Coraliomargarita algicola: one gene and its partner. The protein of the gene in region 2 interacts with the protein of the main gene of each other region in a pairwise test. Links are inferred from orthologs where the notes say so. Each region holds a gene or a part of one and is shown on either strand. Other genes may lie near its edges.

Region 1 (13,804 bases), 480 kb from region 2 along the record:
ACGCTTCGCCGCCTGACCGACGAGACGCTCGCCGTTCTTGGCAAATGCCACTACTGAAGGAGTCGTGCGTGCACCCTCCGAGTTTGGTATAACAACCGCCTCCCCGCCTTCCATGACGGACATGCAGGAGTTAGTTGTTCCTAAGTCGATTCCAATTATTTTACCCATTCCAAGCATTAAGCAGCCCTAATGCCACTACCAAAAACAATACACAAGGCATTGATAAACAATCAGATAATAAAATACACCCGATCTAAAAGAAAAACGAGGCACAGAAATCAACGCCAATGTGTCACAGTTATTGTCACAGCGCCGAAGCACATGGCGCATATCTGTGACAAGGCCCATTACTGCAGATCTGTTTTGAACCTATGCTTTTGAGTGAGGGAGAGGAAGCGTATGATCTATTAGATATTCGGAAGCGTCGCTTCGGAACCTTAATTCTTAAGCGCATAACCAGCAGTGGCTTATGTCGTTCTAATTAACGAAAATTAACGTAATTAACGGTTCGACTCATTTTTTAGGTTAATTCAGAAGTCAGAGCTCAGAAAACAGAAGCCAGTCACTGGAACATTCCCCGGTTCCGAGAACCGAGGCTACGAAAAACTTTCCCCGGTTCCGAGAACCGAGGCTACCAGAAACATGTCCATCAGGTTCAAACTTTTTGCGAATCTGCCCCTGCCCTCTGTCCTCTGCCCTCTGGCCTCTGGCCTCTGACTTCCGTCCTCTGACCTCTGCCCTCTGACGACTCTCCTCGGACACCAGTAAGCACCTGAGCAACTGTTGCCCCGACTAACTGCGCTCTTTTGAAAGCTGCTTGATCAAATAATCCACGCCGCGCTTCACGCTGCCGTCTTGCTCCATCATGTTTTCCACTTGCTTACAGGCGTGGATCACTGTGCCGTGGTCACGACCACCAAAAGCATCCCCAATCGACTTAAGTGGGTCACTGGTCAAGGTGCGGGAAATATACATCGCCACTTGACGCGGAAATACAATCGCACTGGTGCGACGACGACCAATCAATTCACTGAAACGAATCTTGTAATACTCAGACACCTTTTTCTGAATTTGATCCACAGTGACCTTGCTGACAGCCTCTTCATGGAGCAAATCACTCAAGAGACGCTCCACAGAATTCAGGTCTAACTTGCGGTCAATCAGATTGTCGTAACCTGCGATACGAGTCAAAGCCCCCTCCATTCGGCGCACATTACGAGACACACGCTCCGCAAGGAAATTCATAATCTCGTCGTCGAGCTTAAGATTCATCGACGAGGCCTTATTCTTAAGAATCGCCACACGTGTTTCGAAATCAGGCGCTTGAATATCAGTCACCAAGCCCCACTGAAAACGTGAGATCAGACGGTTCTCGAGGCGCTCGATCTCGTTGGCAGGTCGATCACTTGCGAGAAAGATCTGACGACCGGACTCGAAGAGATCGTTAAAAGTGTGGAAGAATTCTTCCTGCGTGCTCTCCTTACCGGAAAGAAAATGGATGTCATCGACCAACAGCGCATCAACATTGCGATAATACTGGCGAAACTTAGACAATTTATTCTCGCGGATGGCGTGAATAAACTCGTTGGTAAACTTTTCCGTCGAGACATACGCGATACGCGCCTTCGGATTGTTCGCCAACATTTGGTGCGCCACCGCATGCATCAAGTGGGTCTTACCCAATCCGGTCTCACCAAAAACAAATAGTGGATTATAAGCACGTCCTGGCGCATTCGCCACCGCGATCGATGCAGCATGGGCCAACTGGCACCCTGAACCGACCACGTAATTGTCAAAAGTGTTGCTAGGATTAATCAGTGTGCGATGCGTCGGAGCCGTTTGCGTGACGGGACGGTCATGACGCAAATCAGGAGACTGACGCCCCGCATCCGTCAGACGACTGGCATCTCGATCATTGCTCGCAGACTTACTAACGACTTCCGCATCCTTAGTCTTCTCGACCTCGATTTTAACCTCCAGCGCCGAACCTGCAAAGCTGCGAGCCTGCTGCGTGATGATATCGAGAAAGTTATTCTCAATCCAAATAGCGTTGAACTCGCTGTTCGTCGTCAGCACCAGCTTCGAGTCCGTCTCGACAGTGCACACGAGCTCACTGAACCACATTTCGTATACATCTGCGGGAAAGAGATTCTTGAGTTCTTCGTTGGTGCTTTGCCAAAGGGAGGCGGCTGTTTGCGTAGAGGACATGGACGTTTAAAAGTGGAGAAATTGTGAATTATTCACAGTGCCTTGTAATGTGCGAGTCACATAGATACGCGACACTGAAAAAACTGAAATATAAAAGAATGAAAATGCTGATGTAAGATCGATACCGAAGCACTACATCAATGTGCAAAACTCGGCTAGTAGTTGGTAATAAGTAAGTTGCGTGTTTGTTATAATCAAAAAAATGACGACTAATAAACTGTAAGTCGTTGAAATACAGCTCTCAAAGAAGAGATGCAGCTCAGCGATAAAACAAAGAATCGGCAGCGAAATGCACAACGCAAGGCCAAGTTCTGCACAAGTTATTCACACTCTATATCCCAATAAGTTTTTGAGTTTTTTTTGCAGAGAATGTCACATGCTCGTGACAGTTCTGTTACCCACTGAAAAAGTGGCATTTCGGTAATCTGACCGCGCCAACCATAACTAATCTTATTTCACACAGGAAACAATTATTAGCAAATTGGCACAGGAAATCTTTTTTTCAAAAAGTCAAAAAATCGGGCCGCCGCGCGCCTACTTGGTCATATGCGCAATCAAGCGATCATTGAACTCCGCAGCCGAGTCATGCCCAATCTTCATCAACGCCTGCACCATCGCCGCCACCTCCACTAAGCGAGCCATGTCGCGCCCAGGTCGCACGGGAATCTCCATCAAAGGCACCTTCAAGCCTAGAATTTCCATATGCTGCTCTTCCAGTCCAGTGCGCTCTTCATGCATCCCTTGAGCCCAGATATGAAAATTGATCATTAAGTCGATACGCTTCTCGACTCGCACAGAGCGCACTCCGAAGAGCTCGGCCACATTAATGATCCCCAGACCGCGACACTCCATGTATCCACGGCTGAGATCCGACGAAGTGCCCAGCAGCTCACGCTCGCTCACCCGCTTGATATAGGTCAAATCATCGGCGACCAAGCTATGCCCACGCTCAATCAGAGCCAGCGCGCACTCACTTTTACCGACACCACTCTCACCACAAATCAAAGTACCGATGCCTTGTATATCCAACAAAGTGCCGTGCATATGAGTACGCGGCGCAAATTTGTCTTCCAACAGCAGAGTGGCTTCCGTGGTAAAAGTCTTCGATTTGAGCGGCGAGCGAATGATGGGGGTGTTATACTCGTCCGCGAGCTTACAGAGGTGCTTAGAAGGCGCCAGATTACGTGAAATAATCAAACACGGCACTTTGCGCTTCAGGATCTCAGTCATAATCGCGGTCTGCTCCGCTTGACTTTTTTCGCGAATGTAGGCCATCTCCCCGGCCCCCAGCAGCTGGATACGCTTGGCTGCAAAGGCTTTAAAAAACCCAACCATCGCCAGCGCGGGTCGATTCAAGCTGCGCTCGCGTATCATATTATCCAAGCCCGAATCGCCCGCCACGAGCTCCATCTCCAGTGGCTCTTTAAAAGATTCGAAAAAATCGCGAACCGAAACGGCTTCGACGAATTTAGTGTTATTACGTTGAACAGCAGCCATGTTAGAATCCAGGTTACATATTAAAATCCTCACCGAGATAGAATTCCCGGCTCTTCGGATCATTGATTAAAAAGTCACTGCTGCCCTCGCTCAGAATTGAGCCCTGATGCAGTAGATAAGCGCGATCCACAATCGCAAGTGTCTCGCGCACATTATGATCGGTAATCAGGATACCGATCCCCCGCTCTTTGAGTTGCACGATAATCTTCTGCACTTCACTCACGCTGATCGGGTCGACCCCACTAAAGGGCTCATCCATCAAGAGGAACTTCGGATTAGTCACCAGCGCACGGGAAATTTCTAAACGACGGCGCTCTCCGCCACTCAAGGTGTAGGCTTTCTGTGACGCGAGAGGCGTCAACCCCAGCTCCTCCAGGTGCTGTTCGACACATGCTTCACGCTGCGCCTTGTTAAAGGGCATCGTCTCCGCAATGGCTCGAATATTCTGCTCCACCGTCATCTTACGAAAAATCGATGCCTCCTGCGGTAAATACCCGATCCCACAGCGAGCACGACGATACATCGGCAGATCTGTCAAATCGTCGTCGTTCAGGAACACACGGCCCTTAGTCGCAGGCACCAGCCCCACCACCATGTAGAAAGTCGTGGTTTTACCCGCGCCATTGGGCCCCAATAGCCCCACGATTTCACCCGCGTCCACGTGGACGTCGACATTATTCACCACGCGACGCTTCCCGTATTCCTTTATCAGGCCGCGTGTTTCAATCTTCGGAGTAGCTGCAGTATCAACCATAGAATATGCAGCAAAAGCATTGCCTGCCCACTCGGCAATGCAATCCTTTAGCCATCTCACAGCTGAATCCCGATTCTAGAAGGTTTTAACCTCTCAGAAAAAATATGGATCGCGGCTGCCCGCTTTCAAACGATATTCAAAAAAAGCGCCCTCGAATCAACAAGAGCGCTTTTGAAAGACGGATATTCTGCCCGAAAACTAGTAGCGATAATGCTCTGGCTTATAGGGACCTTCTGGCTTCACGCCGATGTAGCTCGCTTGCTTTTCGCTCAGCTTAGTCAGCTTACAACCAATCTTTTCCAGGTGCAAACGCGCCACTTCTTCGTCGATGTGCTTGGGCAAGATATAGACACCAGGAGTGTATTTCTCGACCTGCTTCCAAAGCTCGATTTGTGCCAAGGCTTGATTGGTGAAACTGTTCGACATCACGAAAGATGGGTGTCCGGTCGCACAACCAAGATTCACGAGACGGCCCTTAGCCAGCAAGTAGATGCTATGGCCATCGGGAAAAGTGTATTTATCCACAGCTCCTTCGTGATCGGGCTTAATCGACTCGACATCGACACCGGGCATATCATTAAGTGCGTCGACCCCGATTTCGTTATCGAAATGACCAATATTACACACGATCGCCTGATCCTTCATCTTCGACATGTGATCGGCGGTAATGATACCATAATTACCGGTCGTGGTGACATATATATCCCCCCAGCCCAAGGTATCCTCCACCGTCAATACGCGGTAGCCTTCCATCGCAGCTTGAAGCGCACAGATCGGGTCCACCTCAGTGACAACAACTTGAGCGCCCATACCTTTGAGCGCAGCGGCACAGCCCTTGCCCACGTCACCATAACCACAGACCACTCCGACCTTGCCAGCCACCATCACATCAGTGGCACGCTTGATACCGTCCAGCAGCGACTCGCGACATCCGTATAGATTATCAAACTTCGACTTGGTCACCGAATCATTCACGTTAATTGCCGGCACTAGTAACTTGCCCGCATTGTGCATTTCATAAAGACGATGCACCCCCGTAGTCGTTTCTTCCGAAACGCCCTTCCAGTCCTTAACCACTGCATGCCAGTGAGCTGGCTTGTCGGCATGGATTTTCTTCAACAGGCGCTTGATCACCTCTTCTTCCAGGCTGCCAGATTCGGAGTTCACCCAATCGCTGCCATTTTCGAGTTCGTAGCCCTTGTGTATCAAAAGTGTCGCATCGCCACCGTCATCTACAATCAGTTGCGGGCCCGAACCATCCGGCCAAGTAAGCGCCTGCTCGGTGCACCACCAATATTCTTCAAGAGTTTCCCCCTTCCAGGCAAAGACAGGCACTCCGAGATTTTTAGCCACGTAGGCTGCCGCATGATCTTGAGTCGAATAAATATTGCATGAGCACCAGCGCACATCGGCACCCAGCGCTTGCAGCGTTTCAATCAAAACTGCCGTCTGAATCGTCATATGCAGCGAGCCCATAACGCGGACCCCCTTCAGCGGTTGCTCTTTCGCATACTTCTCACGCGTCGCCATCAGGCCAGGCATTTCAAATTGTGCAATTTCAACTTCCTTACGCCCAAAGTCGGCAAGGTTAATATCCTTCACCTTATAATCGGTTCCGGTCTGTGTCTGTATATCTGTGCTCATGTAAATTATATCTAATTCTTAATTCTTAATTCCTAATTCTCTACAACGCGGCCTTCAACTCGTCAGCCTTCGCGACCGACTCCCATGGTAGGTTTTCCTTCGCGAAGTGGCCGTAATGTGTCGACTCACGATAAATCGGACGCAAGAGGTCCAACTGACTGACGATATCTGCAGGCTTAAAGCTAAAGACCCGCTGCGCGGCCGCTGCAATCTTAGCATCATCCACAATACCTGTGCCAAAAGTGTCCACGTGAATACTGGTCGGATAGGGATAACCAATCGCATAGGCCACTTCCAGTTCACAGACTTCTGCCAATCCGGCGGCTACGATATTCTTCGCGACCCAGCGAGTAAAATAAGCAGCCGAACGGTCCACCTTCGAAGGATCTTTCCCCGAAAAAGCCCCGCCACCATGACGCGCCCAACCACCATAGGTATCTACAATGATCTTACGCCCGGTCAAACCTGCATCCCCCTGCGGTCCACCAATCACGAAATTCCCCGTTGGGTTAATCAAATACTCGGTTTGATCGGTCAACAACTCAGCTGGCAACACCTTACGGATGACCTCCTCGATACAGAACTCACAAATCGCCGCATGCTTCACATCGGCGGCATGCTGCGTCGAAATCACCACATTCTTAATAGCAACCGGCCGCCCGTCCACATACTCCAGTGCAACTTGGCTTTTCACATCCGGGCGCAACCAATCAACTTTAACCTCCTTACGCTGACGCGCGATCTCCCGCAACAAACGGTGCGCATACATCACTGGCGCCGGCATCAGCTCGGGTGTTTGCTTACATGCAAAACCGAACATAATGCCCTGATCCCCCGCGCCTTGTTCCGCAGTGTCCTTACCTTCCGCCTCGGCCGCATCCACCCCCTGCGCGATATCCGAAGACTGCGCCGTGAGAATGTTGGATATAAATACCTTATCAGCATGAAAAACATCATCGTCATTCACATAACCAATGTCGCGGATCGCCTCACGAACGATCGCCTCATAATTGAGTTTTGCATTGGTGCTGATTTCACCCGCAAGAAAAACACAGTTACTCTTAACCAGCGTCTCACAAGCCACACGGCTCTTCGGATCCTGCTCCAAACACGCATCCAAAACGCTATCAGAGATATAGTCAGCTACTTTATCGGGATGGCCTTCGCCGACCGACTCGGAGGAAAAGATGAAGTTTTTGCTCATAAAGTCGGCCAACTAATCTCTCTTTGAGCAAAATTGCAAGGCTTACATCAACATATCAGGATAAAATGATATGTTTGGATTTTAAATTTCTGAACCATGCTCCCCCACCTTCCAATTCTCAAGCGCCTTATAGTCATCCAAGGAGTCCGCAACCGCATCCGACGCATCCCAATCCAGTAATTCCTGCAAAGTCCGGTGTGCTTGCCGCGGGTGACACAAGGCCACATCCCCCTCGATCTGATATTGATTCTGACGCCCCACCTTTGTGCGCTTAAGATACCCCTCCGCCTCCAACTCTGCAACAATACGCTGCACCGCACGTTCCGTGATCCCGATCGCCAGGGCCACCTGTCGCAAAGGCCGATCCGGATACGCCTGCAAATAAAAGATTACATGCGCATGGTTCGTAAAAAAATCCCACCGAGCTTCACCAGATTTCATAGCCTTAGCTTACGAAGCATCCAGTAAGTTTAAAGCACGAAATTCGTTTCGCCTATCAATGAAAAACTGATAGCAAGCACCACAAAACAAGACTTCTAAAAATATTTTCATTTTCTAGGAAACACCGCTTGACATCAACAATTCGATTTCTACTGTCCGTGCTTCCCTAGCTTTTAGGGGTAGTAGCTCAGTTGGTTAGAGCGCCTGCCTGTCACGCAGGAGGCCGCGAGTTCAAGTCTCGTCTATCCCGCCATTTGGCGGCGAATCTCTTTGGAGGTTCGCCGCTTTTTTGTGGATTTACAGCTCGCTCGAGCAGAGACTTTCACTGGCAGTGGTCCGGTTCGCTGCGCGCCTACACTCTACGAGCTTCGGCGGACAAGTCGCGCCCGGTCTTGTCGGCGCAAAGCGCCTCGGAACAAGTCTCGTCTATCCCGCCATTTGAACGGCGATCTTCATTAGAAGGTCGCCGTTTTTTTGTGTTTGTAAATCTCAGATAAGCGACGCTGAAAGCTCGAATAAATATTTTTCACAAGATTCTTCAGCAGTGCTTGACATAAGTAATTCCGTTTCTACAGTCCGTGCTTTCCCAACTCTTTGGGGTAGTAGCTCAGTTGGTTAGAGCGCCTGCCTGTCACGCAGGAGGCCGCGAGTTCAAGTCTCGTCTATCCCGCCATTTGGCGGCGAATCTCTTCGGAGGTTCGCCGCTTTTTTGTGGATTTACAACTCGGTCGAGCAGAGACTTTCACTCGTGCGAATGGTCCGGGCTTCCTGCGATTTGCTTTTGAATACTTCCGCAGCGAAACATCATGGAGCCGTAGTATGGATTGGCTACTTTTTCGTCGGACTGAACCCACTCCCCACCTTTGCCATCAAATGCCATGGGGCAAAAGGCGGTAAACATAGGAGCGTCCTTCGTCACGCCGACGTGCTCGATGAGCGCGATCATTTGCCGGGAGCTCTCGAGAAAGGCTGTTCGTGCGACTTTGATGTCGGAAGCGGTCGCAATCCTTTTTACGGGTGCTCTCAGCGCAACTGTTTCTTGGTGGGCTTCACCTGCGTTAGGTGCTTCTTCCATCGCCTCGAGAAAGACTTTGGCTCCGGCTTGCGCGGCCTTCAGGTCATCGCCCGCCAGCGCTTTTTGAATGCTGAGATATGGGTCGACGACTGTATCCACGAATTGTGGTTTGAAGGCATCACTGTGTGCTTGCAGTATGGATACACTGATAAGAAGCCCGAGGGCGAGTTGTAGTATTTTGTTCATGTTTATATTTTATTTTGGTTTTATTTTGTAGGGGCTTCACTTGTGAAGACCGCAGTCGCTCGGTGCTATGATACGGCGGTCTTCATAAATGAAGCCCCTACGTTCTAATTGCGTTTTAGGCGGTGTTCGATCTCCGCTAGCCCACAATAAAGCACGGGCACGACGAAAATGGTGATGATGGCCAGCAACATGCCGCCAAAGGATGGGATGGCCATGGGCACCATGATATCGGAACCTCGCCCGACCGAAGTGAGCACTGGCAGCAGGGCCAAAATGGTGGTGGCACTGGTCATCATCGCCGGCCGGACGCGGCGATCGCCGGCTTCGACTGTCGCAGCCCGGATTTCTTCGATTGTCTTCGGATTCTTCTCTCGGAATATCTGTTGCAGGTAGGTGCAAACAATGACACCGTTATCCGTCGCAATACCGAAGAGTGCGAGGAAGCCGACCCACACAGCGACACTCAAGTTTATGGTGCCCATTTGAAAGAGCGCTCGAATATTGTGACCGAAGAGATCTATATTGAGGAACCAGGGCTGTCCATAAAGCCAGAGCATGATGAAGCCACCTGACCACGCAAAGAGGATGCCGGAGAACACGAGGATCGTCGTCGAAATACGCTTGAACTGGAAATAGAGGATGAGCCAGATCGCGAAGAGTGCAATCGGTAGCACCACGCGTAGTTTCTTCTCGGCACGCACCTGATTCTCATAGCTACCTGTAAACTTATAACTCACCCCGGCAGGGATATTCAGCTCACCGCTTTCGATCTTCTGCTGTAGGAATTCTTGAGCCTGTTCGACGACTTCGACTTCGGCATAAGCGTCTTGCTTGTCGAAGATGACGTAACCGACCAGAAAGGTGTCCTCACTTTTAATCACTTGTGGCCCACGGATGTAATTCAGTGTGGCCAACTCACGCAGCGGTATTTGAGTGCCGTCGGGAGCCGCGACTAAAATACTTTCGATCGACTCGATATTGTCGCGGAGTTCACGCATGTAGCGCACACGCACGGGGTAACGTTCACGGCCTTCGACCGTCTGGGTGATGGGTTTACCGCCGACGGCAACTTCGATCACGTCTTGCACCATCTTGATCTTGATGCCGTAGCGAGCGATGGCGTCGCGATCGATATCGATTTCCAGATACGGTTTACCGACGATGCGGTCGGCCAGCACGGCTTCGGCTTTGATCGAGGGCACTTGCTTTAAAAAAGCTTCCACATCCTGCGCCACCTGCTCCAGCGTCTCCAAATCGGGGCCATAGACTTTGAGCCCCATGGGTGCCCGCATGCCACTTTGTAACATCACGATACGAGCCGCAATCGGTTGGAGTTTAGGCGCCGAAGTCGTCCCTGGTATTTGTGCGGCTTTCACGATCTCGTCCCAGATGTCGTCCGGGCTTTTAATTTCGTCACGCCACTGGCGGAAGGGGCGACCGTCCTCATCGAGGATCAGTTCGTCGTTTGCATCGCGCTGAAACTCGTCCTGCGATTCATCATAGGCAAAGCTCAGTATACGACCGTCACCGTCGGTCATATACTCCGACTTATAATTGATGATCGTCTCGATCATTGAGATCGGAGCCGGATCGAGCGGGCTTTCCACCCGACCGAGCTTACCCACGGCACTTTCAACTTCAGGGATCGCATTGATCGCCATATCCTGCTTGCTCAACACGTCCATGACTTCGCCAATGGACGCGTGTGGCATCGTAGTCGGCATGAGCAGGTAAGAGCCCTCATCGAGATCCGGCATAAACTCTTTCCCCAACCCAGGCACGGCGTGTGCCATCTTAACGTAGGGCTTTGAGTTTTGGACAGATTCGGGCAACCACCCGAAGAGGGCTCCGAAACCAAGCCAAACGGCAAAACCAAACACGATAATCAACGCACTAAAGCCAAGAAAGAGCATCTTAAGGCGCAGCAAAAATGCCAAAATGCGGGCATAGAATCGAATGAAGATATAGAAGAATCCCAGCAGCCCTCCCACCGTAATCAGGACGAAAAGAATATTGTGCAAATGCTGCTCAGGGCCGAGTGGTTTCCAATCGGCGGCGAGCCAAAACGCGACCAGTATCGCGACGACGAAATTGAAGCTAAACAATGTTCCGCGCTGGACCTTTTCGGGCATTTTGGGACTGCTCAAATGGAATGCCGCAGTGGCCACGGCCAACAGGCCCAACCACCAGGGAAACCAACTGATAAAGATGGCCGCCAAGAGGCCGATGACTCCAATGCCGCCCCACAGCCCAAGCTTGGCCAGATGCGATTTATAACGCCCTGCGATAAACCAGTGTGCCAAGGGTGGAATAATCGTCAGAGCGACGACGATCGAGCCAATCAGTGCGAAGGTCTTGGTGTAAGCCAAGGGGCGAAACAATTTCCCCTCCGCGGCCTCCATGGTGAAGACCGGCAGGAAACTAATCACCGTCGTCAACACCGCGGTGACCACTGCACTGGCAACCTCCGTGCAGGCGCGATAGACGACTTCCAGCCGACTTTCCTCAGGCGGCGCATCGTCGAGGTGCTTGAGTATATTTTCGATGAGAACCACGCCCATATCGACAATCGTGCCAATGGCGATCGCGATACCGGAAAGCGCAACGACGTTGGCATCCACGCCAAAGAGTTTCATGCCGATGAAGGAAAAAAGCACCGCCAGCGGGAGCACTCCGGAAATAAGCGAAGCACTGCGCAAGTGCATCACCATCAGCACAACGACGATAATGGTGACCAGTATCTGCTGGCGAACGGCATCTTCGAGAGTGCCTAAGGTTTCGTAAATCAGTCCAGTGCGGTCATAGAACGGTATGATCTCCACTTGACTCACGGTTCCGTCCGCAAGCGTCTTCTTAGGCAAGCCGGACGAAATCTCTGTAATCTTTTCTTTGATACCTTTGATTACCGCCAGCGGATTCTCTCCATAACGGGTGACGACGACGCCCCCGACGGCCTCCGCTCCGGCCTTGTCGAGCGCACCACGCCGTAGCGCAGGCCCGTATTCGATTTCAGCAACTTGTTCGAGTGTGATCGGCACATTATTGCGCTGCGTAATCACGGTCTTACGCAGATCGTCCAAATTCTCAATAAAACCGAGTCCACGAATCACGTATTCGACCGCATTGATCTCAATCGTTCGCGCTCCGACATCCAGATTACTGCCGCGCACGGCATCAAAGACCTCATGCAGCGCGATATTATACGTCCGCAAGGCATCCGGATCGACGTCGACTTGATACTCCTTGACGTAACCACCGATGGAGGCGACTTCCGCCACCCCATCCACGCCTTGAAGTGCGTAGCGAACATACCAATCCTGAGTGCTACGGAGCTCGTCCAGGTCCCATCCTCCCGATGGCTCCCCGTCGGGGTTCATACCTTCAAGTGTATACCAGAAGACTTGTCCGAGTGCAGTGGCATCCGGCCCCAGTTGCGGCGAGACCCCTTGCGGCAAAGTGCCAGACGGAAGGCTATTCAACTTTTCGAGGATACGGCTGCGGGTCCAGTAGAACTCGGCATCGTCTTTGAAGATGATATAGATCGAAGAGAAGCCGAACATTGAATAACTGCGGATCGTCTTGACCTCGGGCAGGCCAAGGAGCGCCGTCGTCATCGGATACGTGATCTGATCTTCGATATCCTGCGGTGAGCGCCCCATCCATTCGGTGAAAACAATTTGTTGGTTTTCACCGATGTCGGGAATCGCGTCGACTGGCACAGGGTCACGCGGGAGCAGATCCGACTCCCAGTCGAAGGGCGCGACAGCGATGCCCCACAAGACCAATACGACTGTGAAGAGAATGACGACCAGTTTGTTTTCTAAGCAGAAACGAATCAGGCCGTTGATTGGATTCGATGAATTATTGGCCATGGTTGTCGTGTCCGCTTTCACTTGCTGTAATCGTTTCTTTAACTTCGCCACACTGGAGCATCATGGCTCCGAAGTATGGGTTCTGTAGCGACTTACTGGCTTGTAGCCAATCCGCGCCCTGATTGTCGTTTGCCATAGGGCAGTTCATAATATAAAAGTCGCGATCGAAGGACGCAGGGTCGGTCTTGGCGGCGGCAATGAGTGCATTCGAGAGTGTATCAAAATATGGGATACGAAAGGCATCGAGCGTTTCTGCCGCCAGCATATCATGCAGCAGAGCCGGAAGGTCCCCGCTGTGGCCCGTGACTTCCATCATCGCTTTGGCCTGTGCTTTGGCCAAAGCGAGATCGTCCCCAGCGAGGGCGGACTGCATCGCGAGATAAGGCTCCACCAACTGTGCTGCAAGGTCGCCTGCAATCTCAAGCATAGCCATGCCGCCATGCTGCGAGTGGTCGGTTTGGCCGCCAGCAGCTGCAGGTGCTGCAACAGGTGCTTCACTGCCATGATTATGCCCCGCTATGGGACCACTGCCTTGAGGGTTCATCATACTGGGTTTGGCTTGAATTTGCAGCGCACTGTCGATCTTGAAGGCTCCGTTAGTGACAACCCGCTCCCCTGTATCGAGCCCGGCAGCAACAAGAAAATAATCCCCTGCCCGAGGTCCTAGGACGACTTCTCGGCCCTCATAAGTCGGCCGTTCTGCATTGGGTTTTTCTACGTAAACAACAGCGCGTTTCCCCGTGCGCAGAACCGCAGAGCTCGGAACGATAATCGGTGCGGTTTCTACAGCATTGTCAACGTAGCCGAGCTCCTCTGCGCGAACCAGATCCATGCCGCAAACATCACACTGTCCAGGGCCGTCCTTAACGATTTCCGGATGCATCGGGCTAATCCATTTGCCCGCCATATCGGGCGCGTAGACC
Region 2 (10,306 bases):
GCGGTGGTTCCGGCAGCGGAGGTGGTTACGAGCAGAGCTCGCCCCCACGGCGCGAGTCCAAACCCGCTGCCAGCCAAGACTTCTCTGCCGAAGGTGACACTTTGGATGAAGACGTCCCCTTTTAAGCGACCCTAAGCTGCAACTTCTCTTACTCTTTCAATCACTCATTTAAATCAAAGAACGTATCATGGCCAACAATCAGGTTCTCCTCTTACAACCCATCACTGGACTCGGCGCCGAAGGCGACACAGTCACCGTAAAAGCAGGCTACGCCCGCAATTTTCTGCTTCCTCGCAAGCTGGCTTTGCCTATCACGCAAGCGAATAAGAAACATGTCGAGTCACTGCTAAAAGCGCGTGAAGCTCGCGAGCAAAAAGAATTCGAAGACGCACGCACATTGAGCGAGCGCGTTGAGAAGACCAGCATTGCCATCGCAGTGAAGACTGGCGAGGGCGGTAAGATGTTCGGTGCAGTTACAGCCAACGATCTGTTGGAGCGCCTCAAGGAAGAAGGCATCGAACTGAGCAAGAAGCAGCTCCAACTCGCGGCTCCTATCAAGGAACTTGGCTCGCACACAGCTGCCGTTAAGTTGCACGCTGACATCGAGACCGAGCTGAAGTTTGAAGTCGTCTCTGAGAATCCGATCGAAGACGGTGCGGATTCTGAAGATGCCGCCGAAGACGACGAGTAATTAACAGGCACTGTCGTATAGACACATTCAAATACGATGCCGCCTGATTCTAACTCTAAGTTCGATCGGAATCGCTCGGGTCGAGACTACAAAGGCAAGCGTAAGTCGGAGTCGAAAGACGATGGCGTGCGCGTGCAGCCTCATAGTATTGAAGCCGAGGAGGGGCTCATTGCCGCTTGTCTACTGGATGGCGGACGTGAGATCTTGACCGAGTGTATCGAGTCCAAGATTGTTCCTGAGTTTTTTTACAAGACAGCGCACGAAGAGATTTTTCGTGCGCTGCTTGCGCTTTATGCCACAGGGGATCCGATTGACGAGATTCTGCTGCTAGACTACTTGCGCAAGAATGGCCTCGAAGAAGAGGTCGGTGGTATTGCCACCATTTATGCGATCCAGGATCGTATCGAGACCGCGGCGCACGCGCGGTATTTTGCGAAAATCGTGCACACGAGAAGTATCTCCTGCGCCGTTTGATTCGCACTTCCCGCGAGGCGATTGAGGCCTGCTATGAGCAGCAGGAGGACATGACGACCTTCATCGAGAAGATCGAGCAGGATATTTTCGAAATCAGTCGTGACCGTATTACGGATGCGGCGATTCCCATCCGGCAGTCGTTGGATGAGGCAGTCGCCGATATTCATGCGCTCTTGAATGGGCGCGATGATGCGGACGGGGTGCTCTCCGGCTTCCGCGATCTCGATGGCATGACCTACGGCTTCCACCCCGGGCAGATGATCGTGCTCGCTGCGCGTCCTTCGGTGGGTAAAACCAGTTTGGCGATGAACTTTGCGGAGCACGCCATGATTCCGGATGGTGGCCGTAAGCCAGCAGGGGTGATTGTATTTAGTTTGGAAATGACGGCGGCGCAGCTCGCGATGCGCCTGATTTGTAGCCGTGCCCGTGTGGATATGAAGCGTATTCGGGATCGCGTGATTTCGAAGCAAGATTCGGCCGACATCGCCACCACTGTGAAGGAGTTGAAGGAAGCGCCGCTGTGGATTGATGACGGCTCGACCTCCACCATTCTCGATATTCGAGCCAAAGCGCGTCGTTTGCATACGAAGAACCCGCTGGGCTTGGTTGTGGTCGACTATTTGCAGCTGATTAAGGGCACGGATAGCCGTATGCAACGTGAGCAGCAGATCGCCGATATTTCTCGCGGTATGAAGGGCATGGCCAAAGAGCTGAATGTGCCCGTGGTTGTTTTGAGTCAGCTCAATCGTGAGTCGGAGAAAGAGAATCGTGATCCGCGCCTATCTGACTTGCGTGAGTCCGGTTCGATCGAGCAGGACGCCGACGTGGTGATGCTGTTGCACCGGCCCAAAAAGAGCGACGATGACGAGACCGTCGAAGGGGGCGGACTCTATAATGAGCATGAGCACATTAAATTAATCGTTGCAAAGCAGCGGAATGGCCCCGTAGGTGAAATAGACCTGACATTTGTCCGCCGTTATACACGCTACGAGAATTTCCACCGTTAAAGGCTACGAGCCATTCTTTCTTAATAGATCAGATGCGAATCATTCAGACTCTTCTCCTTGCTGTCACTAGCTTGCTCGTGCTCGGTTTTCCGTTTAATACTTCGGTGGCTCAGGAGGCCGAAACGTATCCGGTCATCAACCGCATTGTGACTGAGTTCGACGGCTTTCGTTCGGTCAGCGATCAGTATATCTTTGGCAATATTCAGTTGCGTCCGGGGATGAATTACAATCCGGCGCTGTTGGATCAATCCATTCGCACGCTGTATAGCACGGGGCACTTCGAGTTTGTGGAAGTGCGTGTGGATAAGGCGCAAGATCAGAAAGTCGATTTAGTCTTTGAATTGGTTTCCAAATACACCATCGAGCGCATCCGGTTTTCCGGGAATGAGGCTTATTCCGATTCCCGCTTGGCTTCTAAGACCGAAATCGAGAGTGGCATGCCGCTGGATGAGTATGGCATCAGTGTGGGTGCAGACGCGATTGCCGAGTATTACGTCGAGAAGGGCTATCCAGATGTCGAGGTCGATTACCGAATTCAGCGCGATGAGACAACCGGCTATGCGGTGGTCAATTACGACATCGATGAGGGGGGGAAGGTGCGTATCGAGGAGATTAACTTTGTGGGGAATGATGCGATCAGCTCCAAGACGCTTCGTAAGCAACTCGATACACGGAAGCATAATTGGCTTTCATGGTTGCTCGGTTCGGGGAAGTTCGACGAAAAGAAATTCAAAGAAGACCTCAAAATTCTGCGTAAATACTATCGTGATTCCGGTTATCTCGATTGTGAGATCAACGAAGATCAGGTTGAAATCGATTTTATCGAGTCCGATGAGATCGTGATTACGATTCCGGTGGTCGAAGGGCAGCTTTACTACCTGGGGGAGTTCTCGGTCGAAGGTGCGACGATCTACACCTCTGCGGAATTATTGAATTCGGTGCGATTAGAGACGAATAGTCCATTTTCTCCACAAGAAGTGGATGACGCGGCAACCGCGATTCGTGAATACTACACCTCCAATGGCTATTTGGAGACACGGGTGCGCGCTGAGCGGGTGCCAAACATGGAGACTCGCCAGATTGACGTGGTCTTCCGTGTCAGTGAAAGCGAAAAATTTTACGTAGAGTCGATTAAGATCGAGGGCAATACCAAGTCCAAAGCGCGGGTGATCGTGCGCGAATTAGCGCTAAGCCCTGGGGATGTGTTTGACCGCAAGCGCATGGAGGTGAGCCAGCGTCGTTTGGAAAATACCAGTTTCTTCGAAGATGTGCGCCTGAACCCCGAGCCCACAAATGTGCCAGGGCGTAAAGATTTGGGCATTACTGTTCGTGAAGGTCGTACAGGTAACTTTACTTTTGGTGCTGGTTTCGGCTCGGTGGAAAGTGCAGTGGTCTACTTTGAAATGTCGCAGGGTAACTTCGACCTCTTTAATTGGCGCGATGGATTTCAAGGGGATGGGCAGAAGTTCCGCTTCCGTGCCTCGCTCGGTACCAGCAGTAATCAGATCTTGATCGCCTTTGAGGAGCCTTGGCTCTTTGAGCAGCGCCTTGCATTCGGCGTGGAGCTCTACCGCACAGAGTCCGATTATAATAGCTCCGATTATAATGAACTTCGCACAGGCTTCGAGCTCTACTTGCGTCGCCGCCTGTTCGAGCTGGTTGAAGCGCGTCTTTCCTACCGCCTAGAACTGGTCGAGATTTTCGATGTGGATCGTGGCACTGGCGTTGATAATGGGGACGGCTCTATTACGGGTGACGGTATTGCAGACGTGTTTCAGCGTGCTGAAGGTGAGGAGCTTGTTTCCAAGGTCGGGCTCACATTCTTACGTGATACACGCGAGACTTTGATTTTTACGCGCAAGGGCAATCGCTCTAGCTTGAGTTTCGAGTACGCGGGCGTGGGGGGCGATGTAAACTACTACAAGTTTGAGGGGCGCACGGCTCACTTTATCCCGACCTTCGATACGATGAAGCAGTCCTTATCGATTCTTGCCCGGGTCGGCAGCGTGACGCCATTTGGTCAAAGCGAGATCGTTCCTTTTTATGACCGTTTCTATCTCGGTGGACCGGACACACTCCGTGGATTTGATTACCGCGAAGTGGGCCCGCGTGACCCGGATGACGAAGATGAATCGGTGGGGGGTAACTCGTATTCCATGATTTCTTTTGAATATGCTTTCCGAGTTGCGGAACCTTTAGGGCTAGTCGTGTTCTATGACTGGGGATTTGTTAATACAGATGATTTGGATTTCAGCATGTCAGACTACGCCGATAACTGGGGGATTGGTGCGCGCATTATGCTTATGGGCTCACCGCTCAAGCTGGATCTCGGTATTCCCATTACATCCCCCGAGGGTGCTGGTGGTGGCACACAGTTTAATTTTTCCTTTGGCACACGCTTCTAGTGCTGCTTAACTCTAACGTCTCAAACCCATAATACATATTATATGAAAAAAATCACTACTCTTATTCTTGCCTCGCTTGTAGTCACTACAGGCTTATTCGCGCAAAAGACTCCCGTGGTCGGCGTCGTCGACGTGCAGCGCGTGCTCGCTGATTATGCCGACTTTCAGGCTGCCGTTGAAAAGGTAAAGGGCTCTGTCGCTCCGGTGGAAGAAGAAATGAAGAAGATGCAGGCAAACATCGAGGCGATCGTGAGTGAAGGTCGTAGCATCGAAACAAAAGCCAAGAACCCGGCTGCCAGCGACGAAGCGCGCGCTGAAGCTCAAGCTCAAGTGGGCCAACTTCAGCAAAAGCTGCAACAAGCTCAGGGCGAACTTCAGCAGTTCCGCCAGCAAGCACAACAACTGGCGAAACAAGGCCAACAAGAAGAGCTGGCACCACTTCAAGCCAAGGCTGTTGAAGCTGTGACGACAGTTGCTGAAGATAAGGGCATCGATCTGGTGATTCCAAAGAACACCGTGATCTATTCCTCTGACGCACTCGAAATCTCTGATGCTGTGATTGCCGTGCTGAACGCAGGCAACTAATTGTTTAATTTTTCAAATTTTCAAAAACCCTGTTCTCGCGTAGAGCAGGGTTTTTTGTTTTCTACCCATTATGGCACTAGCTTATTCCACACAACGAATTCTCGAAATTCTCGGTAACGATTGCGAAGCAGTCGGCGCATACGAGGGCACGATCCAGGGCATCGCGTCGCTGGCTGAGGCGCAGGCGGGCGATCTTTCATTTCTCGGAAACCCTAAATACCGCGCGGCGGTGGCAGACTCCCAGGCATCTGTGCTACTGGTGCCGAAGGACTATGAGCAGGCACCTAAGCCTGGGCAGCTGCACTTGAAGTTAGAGAACCCCTCTTTCGCACTGGCTTTAATTTGCCGCGACATCGAGTTGACGCTTCTGCCCAAGCCGCCTGCGGGCATTCATCCGAGTGCCGTCGTGGAAGCAGACGCGGAAGTCTCTCCCGAAGCCAGTATCGGTGCTTTCTGCTATATTGGCTCCGGTGCCAAGGTGGGAGCGGCCGTTCTGGCGAGCCATGTCTCGGTGGGGCGCAGCGCTCAGATTAAAGATGAGGTGCAGATTGGTGCACGGGTCTCCGTGGGGGATTATTGTGTCATCGGGGAGCGTAACCGACTCTTACCGGGCTGCGTGATCGGCTCCGACGGCTACGGCTACGAATATTTTGACGGGGCCCATCAGCGGGTGCCACAGATTGGCAATGTTGTGATAGCGGCGGACGTCGATGTGGGGGCCAATTCCACGATCGATCGCGCCCGTTTCGGCTCTACGCAGATTGGTGCAGGCACTAAGATTGATAATCAGGTGCAGATTGCGCACAATGTCAGGGTTGGGCAGCACTGCTTGATCGTCGCTCAAGTCGGCATCAGTGGCAGCACGGTGCTGGGGGATGGAGTCGTCGTCGGTGGTCAAGCCGGGCTCGCGGGGCATTTAAAAATTGGTTCCGGTGCGATGATTGCAGGTGGCACCGCTGTGGTCAGCGATATTGAGCCACAGTTAAAAGTACGCGGCTACCCAGCCATGCCGATGATGCTCTTTAATCGGATGGCAGTTCTACAACGAAAGTTGCCCGATCTTTTCAAAAGGTTTGATCAACTCGAAAAAACGGTGAAGTGTCTCGCTCCCGAGTCTAAGTAACTGAACGAATCATGATGATGAAAGATAGCTCCCTTAAAATATTTAGCGGCAATTCCAATCCCGCTCTAGCGAAAGAGATATGCAAATCTCTCGGTGTGCCGCTGGCGGAAGCTGATGTCATCAGTTTCCCTGATGGTGAAAGTTTTGTTCGTATTAACGAGAATGTGCGTGGTGCCGATGTCTTTATCATCCAGTCTACGTGTAACCCAGCCAATCAGAACTTGATGGAGCTGTTCATCATGATCGATGCGGCACGTCGTGCTTCGGCGAATCGTATCACGGCAGTCATTCCGTTTTACGGCTATGCACGTCAGGATCGCAAGGATCAACCACGTGTGCCGATCACTTCGAAGCTGGTGGCCAATTTGCTCGTTTCGGCGGGCACTGATCGCGTGCTCACTGTGGACCTCCACGCGCAGCAGATTCAGGGCTTTTTCGACATTCCGGTCGACCATCTTTATGCCTCGCCCGTTCTCTTTCAGTATCTGAAAGACATTGATACTAAGAATTTAACGCTCTTTTCGCCCGACGTCGGCGGTATGAAGATGGCCTCTGCATATGCGAGTATGCTCAATGTGCCACTCGGATTCATCGCCAAACGGCGCACCAGTGCCGAAACCGTTGAGGCCACTTCGCTGGTTGGTGAGACGGAGGGGCGCGACATCCTGCTGGTCGATGATATGACCGAGACTGCCGGCACGCTATGCGCGGCGGCTAAGTTGCTCAAGGAGCACGGTGCCAAGAGCGTCATGGCCGCCGTCAGCCATGGTGTTTTGAACGAGATGGGCTACGAGCGCCTCGCTGGTGGAATGATCGATCAGCTCATCACTACGAATACCACGCCGGTGCAAACGCGCCCTGGAGTGCCGATTACTGTGCTCAGTGTTGCCGATCTACTCGGTGAGGGGATTCGTCGCATTCACGATAACGAGAGTGTCACGGGCCTCTTTGACATCAAAGGCTTCTAGTCAAAGACTGTGGTCGGGCTCGATGTGGATATTTTTTTTCTGCTCTATCTTGGGGCGGGATTTTTTCTGCTCTTTGGCTTGTGGTTCTACTATGATTGGCGAGATGGGCATATTCATGATGCACAGCGCTCGAAGGTCATTTATCATTGCATCAAATGTAGCCAAATCTACACGGGGCCGTATCTCAGCGAAGAATGCGATTGCCCCGAATGCGGTTTTACCAATGGTCGACTTAGATTTTAAAATCAGAATCTAATTTTCCTAATTCCTATTTCTTAATCTCTATTTCTCTTATGCCAGATCATATCGCCGTTCTCGACTTTGGTTCACAATACACGCAAGTTATCGCTCGCCGTATTCGTGAAGCCAATGTGCTTTCACGTATTTATCCTTATAATACGCAAGCCAGTGTGCTCAAAGAAGCTGGTGCGAAGGGCATCATCCTTTCCGGGGGGCCCTCTTCAGTATTGATCGAAGGCTCGCCGCGGCCCGATGCGCAAGTTTTTGAACTGGGGCTGCCAGTGTTGGGCATTTGTTATGGCGAGCAGTTGATGGCTCACATGTTGGGCGGCCGCGTCGGCAAGAGTGAGGAGCGGGAGTTTGGCCACGGCACCCTGAATATTGAGATTAAGGGCAAACTGTTCGAAGGTCTGCCTGATTCGCTACGAGTCTGGAATTCCCACGGCGACCGCTTAGAGGCTTTGCCTGAAGGGTTTGAAGCTGTGGCTTCCACAGAAAATTCGCCCTATGCCACCATTCAAAATGCCGAGCGTAATTTCTACGGCATGCAGTTTCACCCGGAGGTGGCGCACTCTGAAATGGGCACTGAGGTGATTGCCAACTTCCTATTTAAGATTTGTGGCTGTGCTGCCGATTGGTCGATGGCCAATTACATCGAAGAAAGTGTGCAGAAAATTAAGGACACCGTGGGAGATGAGCGCGTGATTCTGGGTCTTTCCGGTGGGGTGGATTCATCAGTCGCCGCGGCATTGATCCATAAGGCGATCGGGAAGCAATTAACCTGCGTCTTTGTGGATAATGGTCTCTTGCGCCTGCACGAACGTGAGCAGGTTGAAAAACTCTATGGGGATCATTTCGACCTTGATGTGCGAGTCGCGGATAAATCCGACTTTTTCCTGGATCGCCTCGCTGGCGTTTCCGACCCCGAAACCAAGCGTAAGATTATCGGTAACGCCTTCGTTGAAGTATTTGACGAAGCGGTCACTGAACTCAAGGAGCGCGGCAATTACACTTTCTTAGCTCAAGGCACACTCTATCCCGACGTGATTGAATCCGTCGCCATTGATGGCAATCCAGCAGCGCTGATTAAGAGCCACCACAATGTGGGCGGCTTGCCTGAGAAGATGAACCTCAAATTGCTCGAGCCACTGCGCGAGCTATTTAAGGATGAGGTGCGCGAGCTCGGCACTCAGTTGGGCCTGCCTAAGGAAGTGGTCTGGCGTCAGCCATTCCCCGGACCCGGTTTGGGCGTCCGCGTGATGGGGCCGATCAAGCGCGAAGATTTGGTCGTGTTGCGCAAGGCCGATGCGATCCTACAAGAAGAAATGTTGGCTGCTGATCTTTACTACAAGGTCTGGCAATCTTTCTGTGTTTTCCTTCCCGTCAAAACAGTGGGTGTGATGGGGGATGAGCGCACCTATGAGAACGTCGTTGCGCTACGTATCGTCGAGAGTGTCGATGCCATGACAGCTGACTGGGCGCGTGTGCCATACGAAGTGCTCCGTACGATCTCCAGCCGCATTATCAACGAAGTTTCCGGTTGTAACCGAGTGGTCCTCGATATCAGTTCCAAGCCACCTAGCACAATTGAGTGGGAGTAGTGTGAACAAATTGCCGTCGTGACGGTCCATGTATGGATATGAAGACACTGCTGCGTACTTGTTTCTTATGTTTGGTGGCTGCCTCTGTTTATGCGCAAGAGGTCAGTGAGAGCGAAGTGATTGACCGCGCACGTGCCACAGTCGGCACCGAGGCGGCTCTGGATGGTTTGGTGACTTTGCAAATCATTGGCACTCTCGAGCCCGCGGACCCGGATATGCCCTCGGCCACATTGTTGATTATCGCTCGTAAGCCGCTTTCGCAGCGATTGGAAATCAAGGTCGATGACATTGTTGAAACCACCATACTGGATTGTAAGAAAGGCTGTATCATTCGTTCCAATCTCAATGCCGGTGCTTCGCAAATGCGCGATTTGATTGGCTCGGAACTGGAGCGCGTTAGTTACAGCACGCGGCAGTTTTTTAACTTTTTCCGGCCGGACTTTAAAAACGGGGAAAAAGTCCACCTAGTGGGAACCGAAACGTACCGTGGTCAACGTTGCTACAAGCTCCACTACGAATACCCAGGTGGGCTTAAAACAATTCGTTATTTTTCAGTGGCCGACGATACGCTTGTATCGACTATCACAGAAAATGGTGTCGAGAGTATAGGCCGCGGCTCGATGACCGTAGGTGGTATTAAATTTCCTAAAGAGATCGAATACTATGAAGGTGAGCGCAAGTTGCACACCATTCTGGTCCACGAGCTTAAGGTCAATCAGCCGCTCACCGCTGGTATCTTCGATATCCCTCAAGGCGATACGCAGTGAGTCCCACCCAATCAATCGGCTGAAACGCGACTGGTGTTAAACCATCGATGATTATATAAGCCTTAGTGTGATTCCTCGTTCGCCAATGCGCGTTTCGCGGCTTTCGACATTTGGACCATGCTGATGTGAGCATCGTGTGCGGATTCCAGTGGATGGTGAAAGGGGATCTTGATCTGGCGTACTTTTTGGGCGACTTTGGCTTGAATCGTGAGTGTGAGCGTGTCGAGTGCGAGGATTTGGGCCTCGCTCGCTTCGGTTAAGCGACCAAAATACTGCGCGTAGGCGAGTACCGAGTCGGCATGATCCTCGTTCATGTGACTGATGATGCGGGCAATGTCTTGACTGCTAAGTGGGCTTTCAGGTGTGCTCATGATCTTTTATTTTGCGTGGGCGGTGGCGGGTTCGTTGCGGTGGCCTTTGCCATTGAAGCCGCGCACGTGGCTGA

What was found.
Region 1: the proteins of SH580_RS07640 (region 2) and dnaA interact in binary tests that used the Escherichia coli proteins (3 or more experiments, as listed by UniProt). The link is inferred for Coraliomargarita algicola from one-to-one orthologs.

What each region holds. Positions count from the first base shown.
Region 1 is NZ_CP138858.1:1,500,205-1,514,008, forward strand. The notes cover bases 1-2,958. They hold dnaA (chromosomal replication initiator protein DnaA), read right to left. Parts: upstream 2,209-2,958; coding sequence 793-2,208; downstream 1-792. Other genes in these bases: dnaK (molecular chaperone DnaK), read right to left, coding at 1-168; hprK (HPr(Ser) kinase/phosphatase), read right to left, coding at 2,743-2,958. In the rest of the region: more of hprK, read right to left, coding at 2,959-3,705; lptB (LPS export ABC transporter ATP-binding protein), read right to left, coding at 3,719-4,459; ahcY (adenosylhomocysteinase), read right to left, coding at 4,658-6,103; metK (methionine adenosyltransferase), read right to left, coding at 6,144-7,307; SH580_RS05750 (helix-turn-helix transcriptional regulator), read right to left, coding at 7,389-7,748; SH580_RS05765 (DUF3347 domain-containing protein), read right to left, coding at 8,491-9,009; SH580_RS05770 (efflux RND transporter permease subunit), read right to left, coding at 9,114-12,881; SH580_RS05775 (heavy metal-binding domain-containing protein), read right to left, coding at 12,871-13,804. UniProt on the Escherichia coli protein: Plays an essential in the initiation and regulation of chromosomal replication. Binds in an ATP-dependent fashion to the origin of replication (oriC) to initiate formation of the DNA replication initiation complex once per cell cycle.
Region 2 is NZ_CP138858.1:1,971,815-1,982,120, reverse strand. What follows is about bases 223-3,166. They hold SH580_RS07640 (replicative DNA helicase), read left to right. Parts: upstream 223-1,161; coding sequence 1,162-2,172; downstream 2,173-3,166. Other genes in these bases: bamA (outer membrane protein assembly factor BamA), read left to right, coding at 2,205-3,166; SH580_RS07645 (DnaB-like helicase N-terminal domain-containing protein), read left to right, coding at 728-1,165; rplI (50S ribosomal protein L9), read left to right, coding at 223-691. Also shown: SH580_RS07655 (single-stranded DNA-binding protein), read left to right, coding at 1-125; more of rplI, read left to right, coding at 188-222; more of bamA, read left to right, coding at 3,167-4,577; SH580_RS07630 (OmpH/Skp family outer membrane protein), read left to right, coding at 4,620-5,162; lpxD (UDP-3-O-(3-hydroxymyristoyl)glucosamine N-acyltransferase), read left to right, coding at 5,233-6,285; SH580_RS07620 (ribose-phosphate diphosphokinase), read left to right, coding at 6,300-7,253; guaA (glutamine-hydrolyzing GMP synthase), read left to right, coding at 7,547-9,094; SH580_RS07610 (hypothetical protein), read left to right, coding at 9,133-9,861; SH580_RS07605 (DUF2470 domain-containing protein), read right to left, coding at 9,924-10,232; SH580_RS07600 (HugZ family pyridoxamine 5'-phosphate oxidase), read right to left, coding at 10,239-10,306. UniProt on the Escherichia coli protein: The main replicative DNA helicase, it participates in initiation and elongation during chromosome replication. Travels ahead of the DNA replisome, separating dsDNA into templates for DNA synthesis.